DNA from 2 places in the Paraburkholderia sp. D1E genome. Region 2 is predicted to be linked to the other one. Evidence: riboswitches for the same ligand, from Rfam matches in the RefSeq annotation. Region 2 holds a riboswitch; the other holds the start of a gene.
The links. Region 2 has a riboswitch for thiamine pyrophosphate ahead of thiC (phosphomethylpyrimidine synthase ThiC). Riboswitches for the same ligand answer to the same signal wherever they lie in the genome.

Region 1 (9,491 bases), 1.0 Mb from region 2:
GGGCGCATCGACGATGTGTTTGAGCGCGGGGCAAACGTCCGCCGGCTCGTTGGGCTGGGTGGCTTGCGCAGCGTATGCGGCGCTCGTGAGCAGCAGGGCTGCGCCGAGAGCAAGCGCGGCGCGCTGGGTCAAAAGATAGGGGAGGCGATCGAATGACATGTGCGGAGAGTCCAGTATCAGTGAGTGGCGAAGCGGGCCGGACGTGGTACGGCTCGCACGACTATCGTCGCTGCTACAGGGGCTTTTCAAAGCGGGGAACAACTTGCCCGCTTCGCAAATGCTTTCGAACTCTTCTCGGGTGTTTCCGGATGTTGCGGTGTGTTGCCTGGCCGCGCGGAAGATTGGGAGCGTGTGCGGCGCCCACAGGGTTGCGCTGACGAGTGGCGTGTTGCCTAACCGAGCGTGAGCCCACCGTCGATATGGATCACCTGGCCGGTGATGTGACGCGCTTCATCGGAAAGCAGAAACGCGATCAGCGCCGCGATATCCGCGGGTTCGGCGACATGACCGAGCGGCGTCGCTTCGGCGGCGCGGGTCCACGCCGATGCGTTATCGGCACTTGGGCCGCGATCTTTACGGGTATAGCCGGGCGCCACGCAATTGACCGTCGCGCCATGCGGCGCAAGTTCGGCGGCTGCGGTTTTCGCCAGCGATTCGAGCGCTGCTTTCGCCGCCGCCGTGGCGGCGAACGGTGTATCCGCCCGATAGCGATGCGCGACGAACGAACTGAGCGCGACCACGCGACCCCGCTTCGAGGTTTCCAGGGCGGGCATCGCACGTTTGACGAGCGCGGCGAACGCGGCCGGCATGGCGGCGAAGGTGGCGCTGAACGCATCCGCGTCGAGTGCGCTGAGCGTTTGCCGTTGCGCGTGGCCGGCATTCGCGACCAGTTGATCGAGTGCGCCGAAGCTCGCGAGCGTTTGATGAACCACGTGTTCGGCGGCGCCGCGTTCGGCCAGATCGCCGAACACCGTCGCGCAGCGCGCGCCGTTTGCGCAGCAATCGGCGGCGACTTGCGCAAGACGCTGGCGGGATTCGTCGTCGGCACCGCGTGCGTGCAGCATCAACGCGGTGCGTGGCGCGGCGATGCGCCGGGCCAGTGCCGCGCCGATGCCGGAGCCCGCGCCGGTGATCAGGACGACGCGATCGAGTTCGGCGCCGCTCATGCCAGTTGTGCTGCTTGCGTCATCGGTGCTACTCATGTCGCTCATGTTGTTCATGCTGTTCACGCGGCAATCGGTTCGCCGGAGCGCTCGACGTCGAGCGTGTCGCCGTGGAACGCCGCCAGTGATTCGCGATGCGCGACGCTGACGATCGCCGCCTTCGGCAGCCGCTCGGTGAACAGGTGATAGAGACGTGCTTCGTTTTCCGAATCGAGCGCGCTGGTCGCTTCGTCGAGAAACAGATAGTCCGGCTTGTGCAGCAGCACGCGGGCGCCGGCGAGACGCTGTTGTTCGCCCGGCGAGAGAATGCGCGTCCAGTGTCCCGATTCCTGCAGGCGGTCGGCGTAGTCCGACAGGTGGCAGGTGACGAGCGCTTCGCGGCATTCGTCATCGGAATAGGTGTCCGCGGAGGACGGATAGGCGAGCGCGGCTTTCAGCGTGCCGATCGGCATGTAGCTGACTTGCGGAATGAACATCATGCGCGCGTTGACCGGGGCATCGATCGAGCCGTCGCCGAATGGCCACAAGCCGGCGAGTGCGCGCATCAGCGTGCTCTTGCCCGAGCCGGACGGGCCACGCACCAGCCAGCGCGAGCCCGGCTTGATCACGATATCGCGGATGCGCGACAGCGGGTTGCCGTTCGGCAGTGAGAGCTGGAGGCCAGCGGTGGTGAGCTTGTCTTCGTCGACAAAGTGAAGATTGATGCCGCCATGCGCGGTCGCGGGCGATGTGGCTTCTTTCATGCGCGACTCATGGACGACCCGCTTGAATTCCCGCAGACGGTTAACAGTAGCGCGCCAATCGACCAGGCTGCCGTAACTGTTGATGAACCAGGAGAACGAATCGCTGACGGTACCGAACGCCTGCTGAATTTGCATCAACACGCCGAACGTGAAAGCGCCAGCGAAGTAGCGGGGCGCCGCGACGACGAGCGGAAAAATGATTGCGATCTGACCGTAGAAACTCAGCACGAAGCTGAGTCGCTTGGTGTATTTCATCACGCGCCACCAGTTGTCGCGAATGCGTGCGAAGACACCTTGGGCGTTGGCCTTTTCCGTCTCCATGCCATCGTAAAAAGCGATCTGTTCAGCGTTTTCGCGCACGCGGATCAGGCCGAAACGGAAGTCAGCCTCAACGCGTTGTTGCTGGTAAGTGATCGATACGAGGGGGTGGCCGAGCTTGTGAATGACATACGAGCCGCCGAGCGCGTACAGCGCCGCGACCCATACCATGTAGCCCGGAATCACGAGCGGCATGCCGCCGAGCGTGATGCTCAGTGCGCCGGCCAGACCCCAGAGGATGGTGATGAACGAAACGAGTGTGACGACCGTCGACAGCAGATCGAGCGACAGCGACAGAGTGTTGGTGGCGAACGACTGCAGGTCGTCGCTGATCCGCTGGTCGGGGTTATCGGCGAGCCCATCGCGCTCGATCCGGTAGAACGCGCCCTTGCCCAGCCATTCTTCGAGGTATTCGTTGGTGAGCCACTGGCGCCAGCGGAAGCCGAGCATCTGGCGCAGATACCGGCCATATACGAAGAGAATGATCATCGGGAAGACGATCAGGCAGAAGACCACCATCAGATGCGGAAAGTCTTTGACGTTCTTGCTTTGCAGCGCGTTATAGAACTGCCCGCTCCACGTGTTGAACTTGACGTTCAGCCAGACGCTGGTGAGGTTGATGGCGATGATCGCAACGAGCAGGCTCCACGCCAATTTCCATTCTTTCGAAACCCAATAAGGTTTGATCAGGCTCCAGGCGGAGACTTTTTCGTCCGGCGGCAGCGCGGGGCTGGAAGCGGTATTCGGTGTCATGAGCATCCTGGTGAAGTGCTGGCCCATGCCGGGCCGGCCTCAGTCGGGCCGGCTCAACGGTGGGTTTGCGGTGCGTGCTCCCGGGCGTCGTGCTCGACGAACGCACGTCCGGGTGAGCGTCCGATTCTGGCGCGAAGCCCTTAAGTGAAAATTAATTCCCGCTCGGGGGCCTCGCCTCGATACCGCATGTTGCGCGTGCAACCAGGCGTGTCGCCCGCGCGCAGCTCCTGCGGTATCCGGTCCTGGCATTGTGCCAGAGCGCTGCATGCGGCCGTATTGATGAATCGAAAGATAGTGACGGATCAATTGCACACGACGGCGCAGGTCGCTGGTTTGCGGGCGCCGTGCCTTTTATGGTCTAATGACCTTCGACGAAACAGGGGTGCTTTGCCCACAGGCTGCGTGATTCGCACGCAGCGGCGGCGAGGCTGAGAGAGACCCTTTGCACCCGATCCGGGTAATACCGGCGCGGGAAGTTTCCGGAAGCAGCCAGTCTTCCATTCCCCGCCGGGCGGCGTCCGTCATTGGACACGTGTATTGCCCGGCCGGCCTCACCCGCCGGTTTCGTCCTGGGTACGTGCGTTTTTTGCCGTACGGAAAGGACTCGATGACCGCCTATTCTTCAGACATGTGTTTTGACTCTTGCCACGCTCTCGTCGGTTATGTCGGCGTGCCGTGCAGCTTTGGCTTTGCCTGCCATTGCTGTGCCGCGGAGCGCGCGCGATGACTCGTCTTGCGCAACCCGATTTCGCGGTGCTTGGCGGCGGCCTTTGCGGGCGTTTGGTCGCGTGGCGTCTCGCCGGCCAGGGGCATCGCGTCGCCCTCTATGAACGTGGCGACGCCGCCGGTACGCAAGCGGCAGCCTGGGTCGCCGCGGCAATGCTGGCGCCGCTTGCCGAAGCCGCCAGTGCTGAACTGCTGATTACGCGCCTCGGTGCGAGTTCGCTCGAAACCTGGCCGCAAGTCCTCGCTGAATTGCCGGAACCGGTGTTCTTTCAGCGTAACGGCACGCTGGTCGTGTGGCATCACGCCGATCGCACCGAAGCGCCGTTGTTCGAACGCCGTGTACGCTCGAACGCGCCTGCTGAATTGCTCGACGGCGGCTTCGTGACGCTGGCGGGCGCCCAGGTCGGCGCTGCTGAACCCGCGTTGGCGGGTCGCTTCAACCAGGGCTGGCTACTGCCGCGCGAAGGCCAACTGGATAACCGTCAGGTACTGTCTGCGCTGGCCGCGGGCCTTGCCGAGCGCGGTGTCGAAACGCACTGGAACACGCCAGTCGACGATCATGCGTTGCCGCCCGCGCGTGTCACGATCGACTGCCGGGGTTTGGGCGCGAAGCCCGTGCTGCCCACACTGCGCGGTATTCGCGGCGAAGTCGCTCGCGTGCATGCGCCGGGTATCAAGCTGACGCGGCCGGTGCGCCTGCTGCATCCACGCTACCCGCTGTATATCGCGCCGAAGCCGGACGATCTCTACGTGATCGGCGCGACCGAGGTGGAAGGCGAGGACATGTCGCCGGTCAGCGTGCGCTCGGCGCTCGAGCTGTTGAGCGCGGCGTTTTCCGTGCATCCCGGCTTCGGCGAGGCACGCATCCTCGAACTGAATTCGCAGTGCCGTCCGACTTTGCCGGACCACCGTCCGGCCTTGCTGTGGGATGGCGCGCAGACACTGCGCGTGAACGGCCTGTACCGGCACGGCTACATGATCGTGCCCGAAGTCGCCGACGAAGCCGTGCGCTTCGCCGCAGCGCTGCTCGACGGCCGCATCGGCGATGCCGATGCCTTCGCCGACTGGCAAAGCGCCGCGCGCTGGAGCGAGCTGTTTCAACTGGATTCCACGCGGGAACCGGCGTGAGCGTTGCGCGTCTGCTGGTGAAATAACCGCAGGCAAACAAGCGAGCCGCACCGTTACCGCCATCGATTGAACTGTATTCGAACACTATGGACATTCATATCAATCAGAAGCCGTTGTCGCTGCCCGAAGGCGCGACTGTCGCCGATGCGCTCGCCGCGTTCGGCGCGCGTCCGCCGTTCGCGGTCGCGCTGAACGGTGATTTCGTCGCACGCACCCAACATGCGGCGCGCGCGCTGCGGCCGGGCGACAAGCTCGATGTCGTGCAACCCGTGGCCGGCGGCTAAATCCCGCGCCACGCATTGCCGGAGACCAGGACTATGCAAATGACTTCCCCCCAAACCGCCGACGCGCTCACGCTCTACGGCCAAACTTTCGCGAGCCGCGTGTTGCTCGGCACCTCGCGCTATCCGTCGCTGCAGTCGCTGTCGGATTCGATCGACGCGGCCCGGCCCGGCATGGTGACCGTTGCGCTGCGCCGGCAGATGAACGAAGGCGGCGCCGAAGCCGGTTTCTTCGACCTGCTCAAGCGCCATGGTGTGCCGCTGCTGCCCAACACCGCCGGCTGTCTGACCGTCGGCGAGGCGGTGACGACCGCGCATATGGCGCGCGAAATCTTCGAAACCGAGTGGATCAAGCTCGAACTGATCGGCGACGATTACACGTTGCAGCCCGACCCGATTGGGCTGATCGAGGCGGCTGCACAACTGATCAAGGACGGCTTCAAGGTGCTGCCGTATTGCACCGAAGATCTGGTGATCGGTCGCCGTCTGCTCGATGTGGGCTGTGAGGCGCTGATGCCGTGGGGCGCGCCGATCGGCACGGGTAAGGGCGTGATCAATCCGTATGGCCTGCGTGTGTTGCGCGAACGGCTGCCCGATGTACCGCTGATCGTCGACGCCGGCCTCGGTGTGCCATCGCACGCGGCGCAAGTGATGGAGTGGGGTTTCGACGGCGTGCTGCTGAACACCGCTGTGTCGCAGGCGACGCACCCCGACGCGATGGCGCGCGCCTTCGCGCTGGGCGTCGAAGCGGGCCGCCAGGCTTTTCTGGCGGGGCCGATGGCCGAGCGCGAAAGTGCGCACGCGAGCACGCCGGTGGTCGGCATGCCGTTCTGGCATCAAGATGGGAGCGCCGCATGACGCAAACTTTGCCTTTGACTGGCCGCGACCTCTTCTGGCCGCCCGCCGATGAACTCACCGAAGCCGCCGAGCGAATCCGCGCCCGTTTGGGCGAGTGGCCGCCGACGCATGCGCCATGGCGTATCTGCCTGACCGCGCCGGACGAGCCGAACGGCGGGGACCTGATCGTCGTCGCCGACGCGCAGCAGCATGGCGAGCAGGTGGCGCGCTGGCAGGTGCAGGGCGCCGGCGTGATTGTTGCCGCCGAGCACACGGCGACGCTCCATCTGGGCGGCGAGAAATACGCCTTGGTGGGTCATCTGGCGGAAGACTGGATTCCTGCGCTGGCTGCGTTTCTGGACTGCGGCTTCGATCCGCATGACGCCCTGGTACTGGCTCTAGCCTGGCGCGACGGCGACGAAACCAGAGCGGACGACGCGTTTCCGGCCGATATCGCGCACTTCCCGCGCCTCGCCGGCCTGCCAGCCGCGCCGGCGCAAGCGTTCGCGCGTTGCCCCGACCGGCTCGGTCTGTACCCGGTGCTGCCGACCGCGGAGTGGGTCGAACGGGTGGTGGGTTTTGGCGTGAAAACGGTCCAGTTGCGCCGCAAATCGGCGGAACCCGCCGACGAATTGAAGCGCGAAATCGCACGCTGTGTCGCCGCGGGCCGCGAGCACGATGCGCAGGTTTTCATCAATGACCACTGGCAAGCCGCACTAGAAGCGGGCGCTTACGGCGTCCACCTCGGCCAGGAAGACGTGCATACGGCCGATCTGCCTGCAATTGCCGCCGCCGGCATCCGCCTCGGGCTGTCAACGCACGGTTTCTACGAGATTCTGAAGGCACTGCATTTCCGGCCAAGCTACATTGCATTGGGGGCGGTGTTCCCGACCACCACCAAGGTCATGCCGACCGCGCCGCAGGGCCTCAAGCGTCTGGCGCGATATGTACGCCTGCTCGACGGCGTCGTGCCACTGGTGGCGATTGGCGGGATCGATCTGCAGGTGCTGCCCGACGTGCTGGCGACCGGTGTGGGCTGCGCGGCCGTCGTGCGCGCCGTGACCGAGGCCGCCGACCCGGCCGGCGCAGTTTCTGCGCTGCAACATGCGTTTACGCAATAATCGTCAAGTTCAGTAAAAGGACAGGGGCACCTCACGGCAGCATTTCCATGATGGCCCTATAATTCGGCCTTCCGTGTAAAAGGACTGTCAGTTTCGTGTCTTCCTCCCCCGAGACCTTACTCGAGCTGCGCGACGTCGACTTCGGTTATGGCGACCGGCTCGTCCTGTCGAACCTGAATCTGCGCTTCAAGCGCGGCCAGGTCGTCGCGGTTATGGGCGGCTCGGGTTGCGGCAAGACCACGGTGCTGCGCCTGATCGGCGGTCTGGTGCGTGCCCAGCGCGGCCAGATTCTGTTTCAGGGCCAGGACATCGGCGCGCAAACGCGCGACGGCCTGTACGCGCTGCGCCGCAAGATGGGCATGCTGTTCCAGTTCGGCGCCTTGTTCACCGATATGTCGGTGTTCGAAAACGTCGCTTTCGCCCTGCGCGAGCACACCGACCTCCCCGAAGAACTGATCCGCGACCTCGTGTTGATGAAGCTCAACGCGGTCGGCTTGCGCGGCGCGCGCGACCTGGCGCCGTCGGAGATTTCGGGCGGTATGGCGCGGCGTGTGGCGCTGGCGCGCGCCATTGCGCTCGACCCAGAACTGATGATGTACGACGAGCCGTTCGCCGGCCTCGATCCGATCTCGCTCGGCATCACCGCGAATCTGATTCGCGCGCTGAATCAGGCGCTTGGCGCAACGTCGATCCTGGTCACGCACGACGTGCCGGAATCGTTCGCGATTGCCGATTACGTCTATTTCCTCGCCAACGGCGGGGTGCATGCCGAAGGTACGCCGGCTGAGTTGCGCGCGTCGACCGATGCCACGGTGCGCCAGTTCATCGACGGCGCGCCGGACGGTCCGTTCAAGTTTCACTATCCCAGCCAGACGCCGCTCGCGGCGGACTTCGGCATCGGCGGAGGTCAGTCATGATCAGTGCGCTTGGTCGCTCGGTGATCGGCGGGCTGGGCACGGCCGGCTACGCCACGCGCTTTTTCTTCCGGTTGCTGCTCGAATTTTTCCCGCTGCTGCGCCGGCCGCGCCTTGTCACGAAGCAGATCCACTTCGTGGGTAATTATTCGCTGGTGATCATTGCCGTGTCGGGGCTGTTCGTCGGTTTCGTGCTCGGCTTGCAGGGTTATTACACGCTGAACCGCTACGGTTCCGAGCAGGCGTTGGGGCTGCTCGTCGCACTTTCTCTGGTGCGCGAACTTGGGCCGGTGGTGACCGCGCTGTTGTTCGCGGGCCGCGCCGGCACGTCGCTGACGGCCGAAATCGGTTTGATGAAGGCGGGTGAGCAACTCACCGCGATGGAAATGATGGCGGTGGACCCGGTCAAGGTCGTGGTCGCGCCGCGCCTGTGGGCGGGCATCATTTCCATGCCAATTCTGGCCGCGATTTTCAGTGCGGTCGGCGTGTTCGGTGGTTATGTAGTGGGTGTGCTGCTGATCGGCGTCGACTCCGGCGCGTTCTGGTCGCAGATGCAAGGCGGCGTCGATGTCTGGCGCGATGTCGGCGCCGGGGTCATCAAGAGCGTGGTGTTCGGCCTCGCGGTGACCTTCGTGGCGCTGTTTCAGGGCTATGAAGCCAAGCCGACGCCGGAAGGCGTGTCGCGCGCCACGACCAAGACGGTCGTGTACGCGTCGCTTGCGGTGCTCGGCCTCGACTTTCTGCTAACAGCACTGATGTTCAGCTAAAACTGCGTTGCACGTTTCCGCTCAGCGGGCGCACCTCGGATTGCGCGTGACGGGAATGGAAGCAGCGTGGCGGATTCACTTTGGGATGACGATGAAAAAGACTGCTCTCGACTTCTGGGTCGGCCTGTTCGTGGTGTTGGGTTTCGTGGCGTTGCTGTTTCTCGCGCTGAAGGCCGGCAACATGAGCTCGTTGTCGTTTCAGGCAACGTACCCGGTCAAGCTCAAGTTCGACAATATCGGCGGACTGAAGGCGCGCGCACCGGTGAAGAGCGCGGGCGTGACGGTCGGCCGGGTTGCCTCGATCGGCTTTGACAGCAATGCGTATCAAGCTGTCGTCACGATCGATATCGACAAGCAATACCCGTTTCCGAAAGACACTTCGGCGAAGATCCTGACTTCGGGTCTGCTCGGCGAGCAATACATCGGGCTCGAACCTGGTGGCGACAGCGAGATGCTTAAAGCGGGTGACACAATTTCGATGACACAATCGGCGATCGTGCTCGAAAACCTGATCGGACAATTCCTGTATAGCAAGGCCGCGGACTCGGGCGCATCCAAGCCGGGCGCGGGTTCGGCCGCACCTGCGGCCGCCTCCGCCACGGCGCCCGCGCCGGCGGCGCCGACTCTGCCCGCCTCTGGCGCGGCCGGTCAATAAGGAGAATAAAAATGCAGACCATACGCATAAGGGGTGTGCGCACCGTCCAGATAGCGACGTTCGCGCTCGCGGTCGCTACGCTCGT
Region 2 (9,491 bases):
ATCACCGTCAACAGAATCGAATGCTTGAAGGTCTTGGCGAATACGACGCCTTCCTTGCCCTTGAGTTCGGTCGTCGCCACGCCGGTCGAGATGTTTTGCGGCGAGATCATCTTGCCCATCACGCCACCTGACGAATTGGTTGCTGCCATCAGGATCGGGTTCAGGTTCAGCTGATGGGCCGCCACCACCTGCAGGTTGCCGAATAGCGCATTGCCCGAGGTATCGCTGCCGGACAGGAACACCGCGACCCAGCCGAGGAACGCCGATACCAGCGGAAAGAACGGTCCGACCGACGCAGCCCCGAGCCCGAGTGTGTAGGTGAGCCCGGAGTAGTTCATCAGATACGCGAGCGCGACGATGGTCGCCACCGTCAGAATGGCGATGCGCGTCTGGATCCACGTGTCGACAATGGCCTTGCCAAATTCGCGCACGCCCAGACCCGTCACGAACGAAGTAATGATGGCAGCGACCAGAATCGCCGTGCCGGTGGCAAGCGGCTGGAAGTCCCACACCGCGCCGTATGGCGTGTTGTACAGGGTGATGTACACGGCCTTGTCGAGGCCCGGCCACGGCACCTTGACGTCGCCGATCAGGAAAATTTTGGCGATGGTCCAGACGATTACCACCGCCGAGACGATGATCCACGGATACCAGCCCTGGCCGCCGCTGATCTTGCCGCGCACCTCGCCCACGCGATCGATGTTGATCGCGAACTTTGGGTCGACGGCGGGCTTCCATACACGCAGGAACGCGATCGTCAGGATCAGTGACACCATCGACGACAACACGTCGGTCAGGCTGTAGTTCACGTAGTTCGATGCGACGAACTGCGTCAGTGCGAAGCTGGCGCCCGACACCAGCAGTACCGGCCACACGCGCAGCATGTTACGAAAGCCCGCATACACGCCGATCACGTAGAACGGCAGCAGCAAGGCGAAAAACGGCAACTGCCGTCCGACCATCTTGGCGAGCGTGTCGGCAGGCAGGTGCGTGACCGCGCCGAGCACCGTGATCGGTACGCCTAGCGCGCCGAACGCGACCGGCGCGGTATTGAAGATCAGCGTAAAGGTGAGCGCTTCGAGGGTGGGGAAACCGAGCAGGATCAGCAGCGAACTGGTGATCGCGACCGGCGTGCCGAAGCCGGAAATCCCTTCGAGCAGTGCGCCGAACGAAAAACCGATCACGACCAGCACGACGCGCCGGTCGTTCGGCAGGTTGTCGATCATCCACATACGGAAGGCCGCGAAGCGGCCCGAGCGTTGCGAGATGTTGTAAAGCAGGATCGCCGCGAACACGATCCACATCACCGGCCAGCAGGCGAAGACCGCACCGTTGGCTACCGAAGTGAGCGCGAGTCCGACCGGGAACTGCCATACGAAAATCGCCACGATCAGGCCGACGATCAGCCCCGCGAGTGAGGCCTGCCAGGCAGGCCGGCGTGCCCAGCCAAGCAGTAGCAGGACGACGATGATCGGCAGCGCGGCAACCAGGAACGACGGCAATAGCGCATTGCCGACGGGGGTGAGTAGTTGGTGAAACATCACGTCTCCTTCGTTGTTGTTTGAACTCGACGCGGGACTACGCACTACGGGCGCGTCGCTGTGGCAGGACGGACGGGCGTCGGCGGCGGGTGCAGGACGCGCCGGGTCGCTTATTTAAACGGGTACTGCGTGTGACTTCCCCAAGCATAGAGCCCGGATGTTGGCCGTCAAGAAGGGAAACTACGGGAGAAGGCGGGAATCGGTGAAAGCGCCGCGTTGTGCGGGCTGGACTGCGCGCGGCACGATGCGTGCGCAGGGAGCCCAGGAAGGCTCGCCATGCACACGCATAAGGGGGTCAGTGGGGGAAGCCAGGTCGGCAAGACTCAGTGATAGTGCCCGTGGCCACCCCATCCACCGCGGCCGCCGCCCCAATAGCCGCCGAAACCGAAGCCGATCGAGACCGACGGGCCATACCAGCCTGGGTATCCGTAATAAGCCGGATAGACCGGCGGCGGATAGTAAGCGGGATAGGCGGGATAGGGCGGAGCAACGTATACAGGCGGCTGGGCGACCGCGTAGGAGGGCGGTTGGGATTGCGCATTGGCCCGCGCCTGCTGCGCGGCTTGAGCCTGTTGTTGCGAGGTTGCCGAATCGCCGGCAGTTCCGACGGCGACTTCCCGCTGAACGTCGGTGGGCGGGACGGTGCCGTAGGCGTAGTAAGGGTAGTAGCCCGGATAGTAGCCGTAAGGGTAATAGCAGCCGGATAGCGTCAGCATGCAGGCCGCGCCGGCAAGCGCGATTCCGGTTCGGGAAAGACGGGGTAAGCCGCGCGGCAGCCGCTGGCTGATTGTGCAAAGAGAATCGATGACGCGGGACTTCATGACGCGCTCCTGTTTACCATCGGACGCCGCCATCCGGGGCGTAATGGCCTGAGCTTACGCCGCTGTAGCGCCAACACGATTGCAAAACCGTAACGGCTTATTTCACCCCATTGCAAAGCATTTTTCGCAGCAATCGGCACGCATCCAGATGCACGGGCATGTGTCAGCAGATTGTCGATGTCGTGATCGCATGCTTACACTCTGTCGGCATGTGGCATGTGGCATGTGGCATGTGGCATGTGGCATGTGGCATGCCGGCTTGCGCAGAAATGCAAAAGCCCGCCAGGGGCGGGCTCCTGTGCTGCAATGCAATGAGGCAAAGGGTTCGAATGGCGGGCGTGCACGTCTGCGCCCGCGATCCGTACCTTACTGCCGCTGATAAATCTCAGCGCCTTTCTTCATGAACTCGATCGACTTCACTTCCATGCCTTTCTTCAACGCGTCGTCGTCGGAGAGGCCTTGTTGCGCGGCGAATTCGCGCACGTCCTGCGTGATCTTCATCGAGCAGAAGTGCGGGCCGCACATCGAACAGAAGTGCGCGACCTTGGCAGAATCCTTCGGCAGGGTTTCGTCGTGGAATTCGCGTGCCTTGTCCGGGTCGAGACCGAGATTGAACTGGTCTTCCCAGCGGAATTCGAAACGCGCCTTCGACAACGCATTGTCACGCACCTGCGCGCCCGGATGGCCCTTTGCCAGATCGGCGGCGTGCGCGGCGAGCTTGTACGTAATGATGCCGGTCTTGACGTCGTCCTTGTTCGGAAGTCCAAGGTGTTCCTTCGGCGTGACGTAGCAGAGCATTGCCGTGCCGAACCAGCCGATCATCGCAGCGCCGATGCCCGAGGTGATGTGGTCGTAGCCCGGCGCGATGTCGGTCGTCAACGGTCCCAGCGTGTAGAACGGTGCTTCGTCACACCATTCCAGTTGCAGGTCCATGTTTTCCTTGATCAACTGCATTGGCACGTGGCCGGGGCCTTCGATCATGGTCTGCACGTCGTGCTTCCACGCGATCTGCGTGAGTTCGCCGAGCGTTTTCAGTTCGCCGAGTTGCGCTTCGTCGTTCGCGTCGTAGATCGAGCCGGGGCGCAAGCCGTCGCCGAGCGAGAAGGCCACGTCATACGCCTTCATGATTTCGCAGATGTCTTCGAAGTGCTCGTACAGGAAGCTTTCCTTGTGGTGAGCGAGGCACCACTTCGCCATGATCGAGCCGCCGCGCGAGACGATACCCGTCATGCGCTTGGCCGTCAGCGGCACATATTGCAGACGCACGCCCGCGTGGATCGTGAAGTAGTCGACACCTTGCTCGGCCTGCTCAATCAGCGTGTCGCGGAAGATTTCCCACGTCAGGTCTTCGGCCTTGCCGTTGACCTTTTCCAAAGCCTGGTAAATCGGCACCGTGCCGATCGGCACCGGTGAATTGCGGATGATCCACTCACGCGTTTCGTGAATGTGCTTGCCGGTGGAGAGATCCATCACCGTGTCGCCGCCCCAGCGGATCGCCCACGTCATCTTGTCGACTTCTTCGCCAATCGACGAGGTCACCGCCGAGTTGCCGATGTTCGCATTCACCTTCACGAGGAAGTTACGGCCGATGATCATCGGCTCGCTTTCCGGGTGATTGATGTTGTTCGGGATGATCGCGCGGCCACGTGCGACTTCTTCACGCACGAATTCCGCGGTGATTTCCTTCAGGCCGTCGGGACCGAATGCGCTCGCGCCGAACGCCTGGCCCGGATGCTGGCGGCCCATCATGGCCGCGAGCTTTTCGCCGTTCGGGCCGCTCGTCCTCAGGGTTTCCAGATACGCGGCGCGCTGCTGGTTCTCGCGAATCGCGATGTATTCCATTTCCGGCGTGACGATGCCCTGACGCGCGTAGTGCATCTGCGAGACGTTCTTGCCGGCGACTGCGCGGCGCGGCGTGCGATGCAGGCCCTGGAAGCGCAGTTCGGCGGTTGCCGTGTCGGCGGCGCGTTCACGGCTGAAGCCGCTCGACAGGCCCGTCAGGGCTTCGGTGTCGCCGCGTTCTTCGATCCAGGCTTGACGCAGCGCCGGCAGACCCGCGCGGATGTCGATCTGCGCTTGCGGATCGGAATAGGGGCCCGACGTATCGTAGACGAAGACCGGCGGATTCTTCTCGCCGCCGAAGCTATCCGGCGTGTCGGACTGCGAGATTTCGCGCATCGGCACGCGGATATCGGCTCGCGAGCCGGTCACGTAGACCTTGCGGGAATTCGGCAGCGGGGCGACAGCGGCGGCATCGACGTGAGCGTCGGCGGAAAGAAACTTCGGATTGGCGTTCATGCGTATCTCCTCGCAAAGCAATGTGGGCCGCTAAGCAGGAGACGAGATGGAAGTTGTCGGAAATCGCGAGAGATGAAACGGTAGACCAGGTGCGAAATCCGTACGCTTCCCTGCGCTGGCATTATCCAGATCAGGTTCAAAGGGTATTTCTCACCCACGCAACACGGACCTCCAACCTCCGCGCTACGCAGGACCCCCGCGTTAGCAGCGCACACGATACACCGCCCGGGCGGTGCTTGGCAACCCGTCTTGAAAAAGTCAGATGTCGGAGATAACGCCGGTCAGCCACGCACTATTCTTATTGTGATAGGGCTGCCGGGGATGGTGCGGCGCAGCGGTTCTGCGTCGCGAGTGCGCCTGGCTTACAGCGTGAAATCGTCGGCGGCTTCCGGCTGAAACAGGATCTTTTCGAGCTTCAGGACTTTCTCCGTGCCGCTCGGCGGCGTGAAGCGGATGCGTTCGCCGCGTTTGGCGCCGAGCAAGGCGAGGCCGACCGGTGAGAACACGTTCAGGCGGCCGTGCGCGAAGTCCGCATCGGGCGGATAGACGACCGTCCAGGTCATCTGCTCGCCGTTGGTTTCGTCGACCAGCGTGGCTTGCGAATTCATTGTGAGGACGTTCGCGGGAATGTCGCGCGATTCGACGATCACGGCGCGTTCCAGGACGTCGTCGAGCATGTCTTGCAGTTTGGCGTCGGCGCCGGGCGCGGCCGCGTGTTTTTCAAGACGAGCGACGTCGAGTTCGGTGAGGTAACAGGTTTTCGTCTTTTTCATGACGGGTTCTCCAATTGATCTGCACATATGGGAATTGCGTGCGAATGAGATCAGCCCGGAGCCCGACGACGTGGCTCCGGTTATGGAGGAAGCAACGTCAGATCGGGCGCCGGGCGGCGAGAAGCGGGAGCGTTCGGGACGGCTGACCGGCGTGAGGCGCTGCTACGTCCGCGCGCGCGCCACCGGTTGCGCGGCGGGGGCGCAAGCGGGTGAGGGCACGGGAGAACGGAGGACGCATGGGATAGCTGGCAGGGAGCGAAAAGTATTGGGGTAAGCGCCGGAAAGAAGACTTGATCGACGCAATCGAAAGGGGAATGTTAGCACGGGCCGGGCGTCTCCTTAATCGCCGCCGAGAGGTGCCGTGTGCGCAGGGTGCGGCGCGTCTATTTCGCACCGGGTCGTTCAAGGCCGCCGCGGCGCTGCCGTTAATCCGCCTGTAGGGGCGGCCGTTGCCCAGCCGGACGACCGGCGGTGGGTGGCGCGTCAATGGCGTGATGCGGATCGATACGGCTTTAAGGAGATGGGCTCATGAAAACGGGACTAGTGCGGTTTGGGGCGCTCGGCGCGGTCGCGGCGATGGCGGCGCTGGTTGCATCGCCAATGCCGGCGGTGGCGGCGAGTAATGGAACGATTAGTTTTTCGGGAGCGATCGTAGCGCCGCAACTGGCGATTTCGGCGGCCCCGGCTCCGGCCGGGGCACGCGTCGATGCTACCGGCGGGCGGCTCGCGCAAACGGGTTCGGCGGTCACGCTAACCTTTAGCGCTGCGCCGGGCGTGGCTACGGGTGCTGATGTTGCACTTCAGGTGAATAACGGTGCGACGGCGCGTGATGCGGTGGCCGGACGTTTTGTCGATAGCGGTGGCCGTGTGTCTCGCGCTGCCAGTGATGGGCACTACCGGGTTGGCCGCGATGGCGGGGTGTTGTCGCTTGCACCGAAGAATGCAGCGCTGGATACCCGGGTGACGGTTGTCGTTAGTTACGATTGAGGCGTCTTCGCGGGGCAGCGGTGTATTGAGGCAGTTTGCCCTCAAGCGTACAGACACGCCGCGCCCCGCGGGCGTATATAGCATGGAACGGTCGCGACCGCAGTTGAACAACCCCAAAAAAAAAAAGAACTGGCTGTCATAAGCGGGCTCGTGGATCGACAAACGTGCAGATCCTGATGAGAGCACGCCATGCAAACCGCCCGAACCCGCCGAGCCAACCGGCATGTCACCCGCGCAATCGCGCTAGCCGTCGCGCTGACAACGCTGTCAGCCAGCGGCCTCGCCACCGCCGCCGGTGCCGTATGCGCGTCGCACAGTCCATCCCACCGCGTAGCGCTGGTCGAGCTCTACAGCAGCGAAGGCTGCAACAGTTGCCCGCCCGCGGACAACTGGCTGAGCCAGTGGAAAAACAGCGGGGCAACCCAAAGCATCGTGCCATTGGCTCTGCACGTGGACTACTGGAATAGCCTCGGCTGGACCGACCGCTTTTCGCAGCATCGCTTTACCGAACGTCAGCAAACCCTCACTGACCTCGCCGGCGGCCACACCATCTACACACCCGAGATTTTCGTATCCGGCCGCGAGCTGCGCAGCTGGTCGCAGCGCGACAGTTTCCAGAGCCGCATCGGCAAGGTTGTCGCCGAACCGGCGCAGGCGAACGTGGCGCTCGAACTGAAGCCGCAGGCGAAGGGCGCCTTCAATGTCGATGCGCAATTCACCAGCAAGGCGGCAGACACAACAGCTCAGCTGAATGCCTACGTCGCGGTCTACCAGAACGCATTGAACTCGCAGGTCAGAGCCGGGGAAAACAGCGGCGCGACGCTGCATCACGAACGCGTCGTGCGGCAATGGATTGGCCCCGTGCCACTTGTTGCCGGTAACGCGCAAATCCGCCGCGATATCCGCATCGACGATGCCGATGCCAACGCCCCGGCTGACAACTTTGGCGTAGTCGCGTTCGTCGAAAACGCGGCGACCGGCGACGTGCTGCAAGTGGGCGAACTGGCCGCCTGCAATTGATCGCGCGACGCCCCTCGGTTCCCCTATTTCACCGGAGATTCTCATGGCAACGCCTCATGCTCTCAGCGAAACCGCTCCGCCCGTTATACCGAAGAGCGGCACGATTCATCCGGTGTGGGTGCGCATCACGCATTGGCTCAATGCACTCGCAGCCATCCTGATGATGCTGTCCGGCTGGCGCATCTATGACGCGTCGCCGATCTTCAAAGGTTTTACGTTTCCCACGACGATCACGCTCGGCGGCTGGCTTGGCGGCGCGCTGCAATGGCACTTCGCGGCGATGTGGCTGCTGGTCTTCAACGGTCTGCTGTATCTCGCGCTGAACCTGGCGAGTGGGCGTTTCGTGCGCAAGTTTCTGCCGGTCTCGCCGCGCGCCGTGCTGCACGACTTCGTCGCCGCACTGACCGGCAAGCTCTCGCACGCCGATCTGCGTGTCTACAACGCAGTGCAGAAATTCGCTTACCTGTTTGTCGTCTGCGATCTGATCGCGCTGGTGCTTTCGGGCCTCGCGATCTGGAAATCGGTGCAGTTTCCGCTGCTGCGCGATCTGATGGGCGGCTATGACAATGCGCGCATCGTCCACTTCTGCGCCATGTCGCTGATGGCTGCGTTCATCGTCGTGCATCTGGCGATGGTGGCGCTCGTGCCGCGCTCGCTGCTGGCCATGCTGCGCGGACGCTAAGTCGCGGGTTCATGGATACGCACAGCTTAAGGATATCGAATCATGACCAAGCCCGATACAAAACCTGATCGAAAGCTCGCCCCTATGGCTGGCAATAAGCTCGACCGCGAATCGATCCTGATCGACGCCCGGCGCGAACTCGCGATGCCGTCGCGGCGCCTGTTCGGCAAACGGCTTCTGACGCTCGGCGGCCTGTCGATGCTGACGGGCTGCTCGCTCACCGACAACGATTCAGTCAACGCATTCCTGACCGCCGTGTCGCGCCTGAATGACCGGGCGCAAGCCGCACTGTTCGATCCGAAGCAACTCGCGCCGACCTACACCGAAGCGCAGATTACGCGGCCATTTCCGTTTAACGCGTTCTACGGTATCGACGACGTCCCCGAGGTCGACGCCTCCGACTACAAGCTGAAAATCAGCGGTCTCGTGACCGGTCAGCGTGCCTGGACCTTGCCCGAGTTGTATGCGCTGCCGCATGCCGAGCAGATCACGCGGCATATCTGCGTGGAAGGGTGGAGCGCGATCGGCCGCTGGGGCGGCACGCCGTTTGCCGATTTCCTGCGGCGTATCGGCGCGGACACGAGCGCGAAGTACGTCGGTTTCAAATGCGCCGACGACTACTACGAAAGCATCGACATGCCGACCGCGCTGCATCCGCAAACGCTGCTCACGTTTTCCTATGACGGCGAACGTCTGCCCGCGAAATACGGCTTTCCAATGAAGCTGCGCATGCCGACCAAACTCGGCTACAAGAATCCGAAACACATCGTCGAGATGTTCGTCACCAACACGTTCCCCGGCGGCTATTGGGTCGACCAGGGCTACAACTGGTTCGGAGGCTCCTGACGCACGGGTCGGCGCGTGCAGGACCCAGCGCGCGACCCCGGGCGGCAGAAGCTTCGGAAGTACCCCGGCACAAGCTGGAAGCCGGTTCATAGTTATCCATAACGAAACGGAGTTATCCCATGAAAAAGTTCGCAATCGCAGCAATGGCCGTCGCTCTCCTGACCAGCGGCGGTGCCGCGTTCGCTCAGGCAAGTGGCGCAATGTCCAACGATGCGATGTCCAAGGACACGATGTCGAAGGATTCGATGTCCAAAGACACCATGTCGAAGGACAGCATGAAGAAGGACACGATGAAGCACGACAAGATGAAAAAGAGCGGCGACGCAATGGGCATGAAGCACGAAGCCTCGGGCGCGATGGCCAACTAGGCGTTTCCGGCGATGCCGGTTGCATAGCTTCAGCGCCGGTGTCACGGGCGGCTCAAAAGCCGGGGATACGTCCCCGGCTTTTCTGTTGCAAGTACGCAAAAAAGTTACGATTCTTTCAGGCAACGCGGTGGGCGCTTACTGCATAATGCGATGCG

Region 1: another riboswitch for thiamine pyrophosphate. It lies ahead of ACUN0E_RS21855 (FAD-dependent oxidoreductase); the one in region 2 lies ahead of thiC (phosphomethylpyrimidine synthase ThiC).

What each region holds. Positions count from the first base shown of each region.
Region 1 covers NZ_JBQYMB010000001.1:4,886,031-4,895,521, forward strand. The annotation lists gene ACUN0E_RS21840 (hypothetical protein) at 1-159, opposite strand, end outside; gene ACUN0E_RS21845 (SDR family NAD(P)-dependent oxidoreductase) at 393-1,166, opposite strand; gene ACUN0E_RS21850 (ABC transporter ATP-binding protein/permease) at 1,226-2,977, opposite strand; TPP riboswitch at 3,346-3,469, shown strand; gene ACUN0E_RS21855 (FAD-dependent oxidoreductase) at 3,701-4,831, shown strand; gene thiS (sulfur carrier protein ThiS) at 4,918-5,115, shown strand; gene ACUN0E_RS21865 (thiazole synthase) at 5,155-5,970, shown strand; gene thiE (thiamine phosphate synthase) at 5,967-7,070, shown strand; gene ACUN0E_RS21875 (ABC transporter ATP-binding protein) at 7,166-7,987, shown strand; gene mlaE (lipid asymmetry maintenance ABC transporter permease subunit MlaE) at 7,984-8,751, shown strand; gene mlaD (outer membrane lipid asymmetry maintenance protein MlaD) at 8,843-9,406, shown strand; gene ACUN0E_RS21890 (MlaA family lipoprotein) at 9,418-9,491, shown strand, end outside.
Region 2 covers NZ_JBQYMB010000001.1:5,896,557-5,906,047, forward strand. The annotation lists gene ACUN0E_RS26570 (L-lactate permease) at 1-1,541, opposite strand, end outside; gene ACUN0E_RS26575 (hypothetical protein) at 1,865-2,362, opposite strand; gene thiC (phosphomethylpyrimidine synthase ThiC) at 2,729-4,660, opposite strand; TPP riboswitch at 4,750-4,868, opposite strand; gene ACUN0E_RS26585 (GreA/GreB family elongation factor) at 5,023-5,433, opposite strand; gene ACUN0E_RS26590 (hypothetical protein) at 5,962-6,420, shown strand; gene ACUN0E_RS26595 (DUF1223 domain-containing protein) at 6,610-7,440, shown strand; gene ACUN0E_RS26600 (cytochrome b/b6 domain-containing protein) at 7,484-8,122, shown strand; gene ACUN0E_RS26605 (molybdopterin-dependent oxidoreductase) at 8,165-8,968, shown strand; gene ACUN0E_RS26610 (pentapeptide MXKDX repeat protein) at 9,088-9,336, shown strand.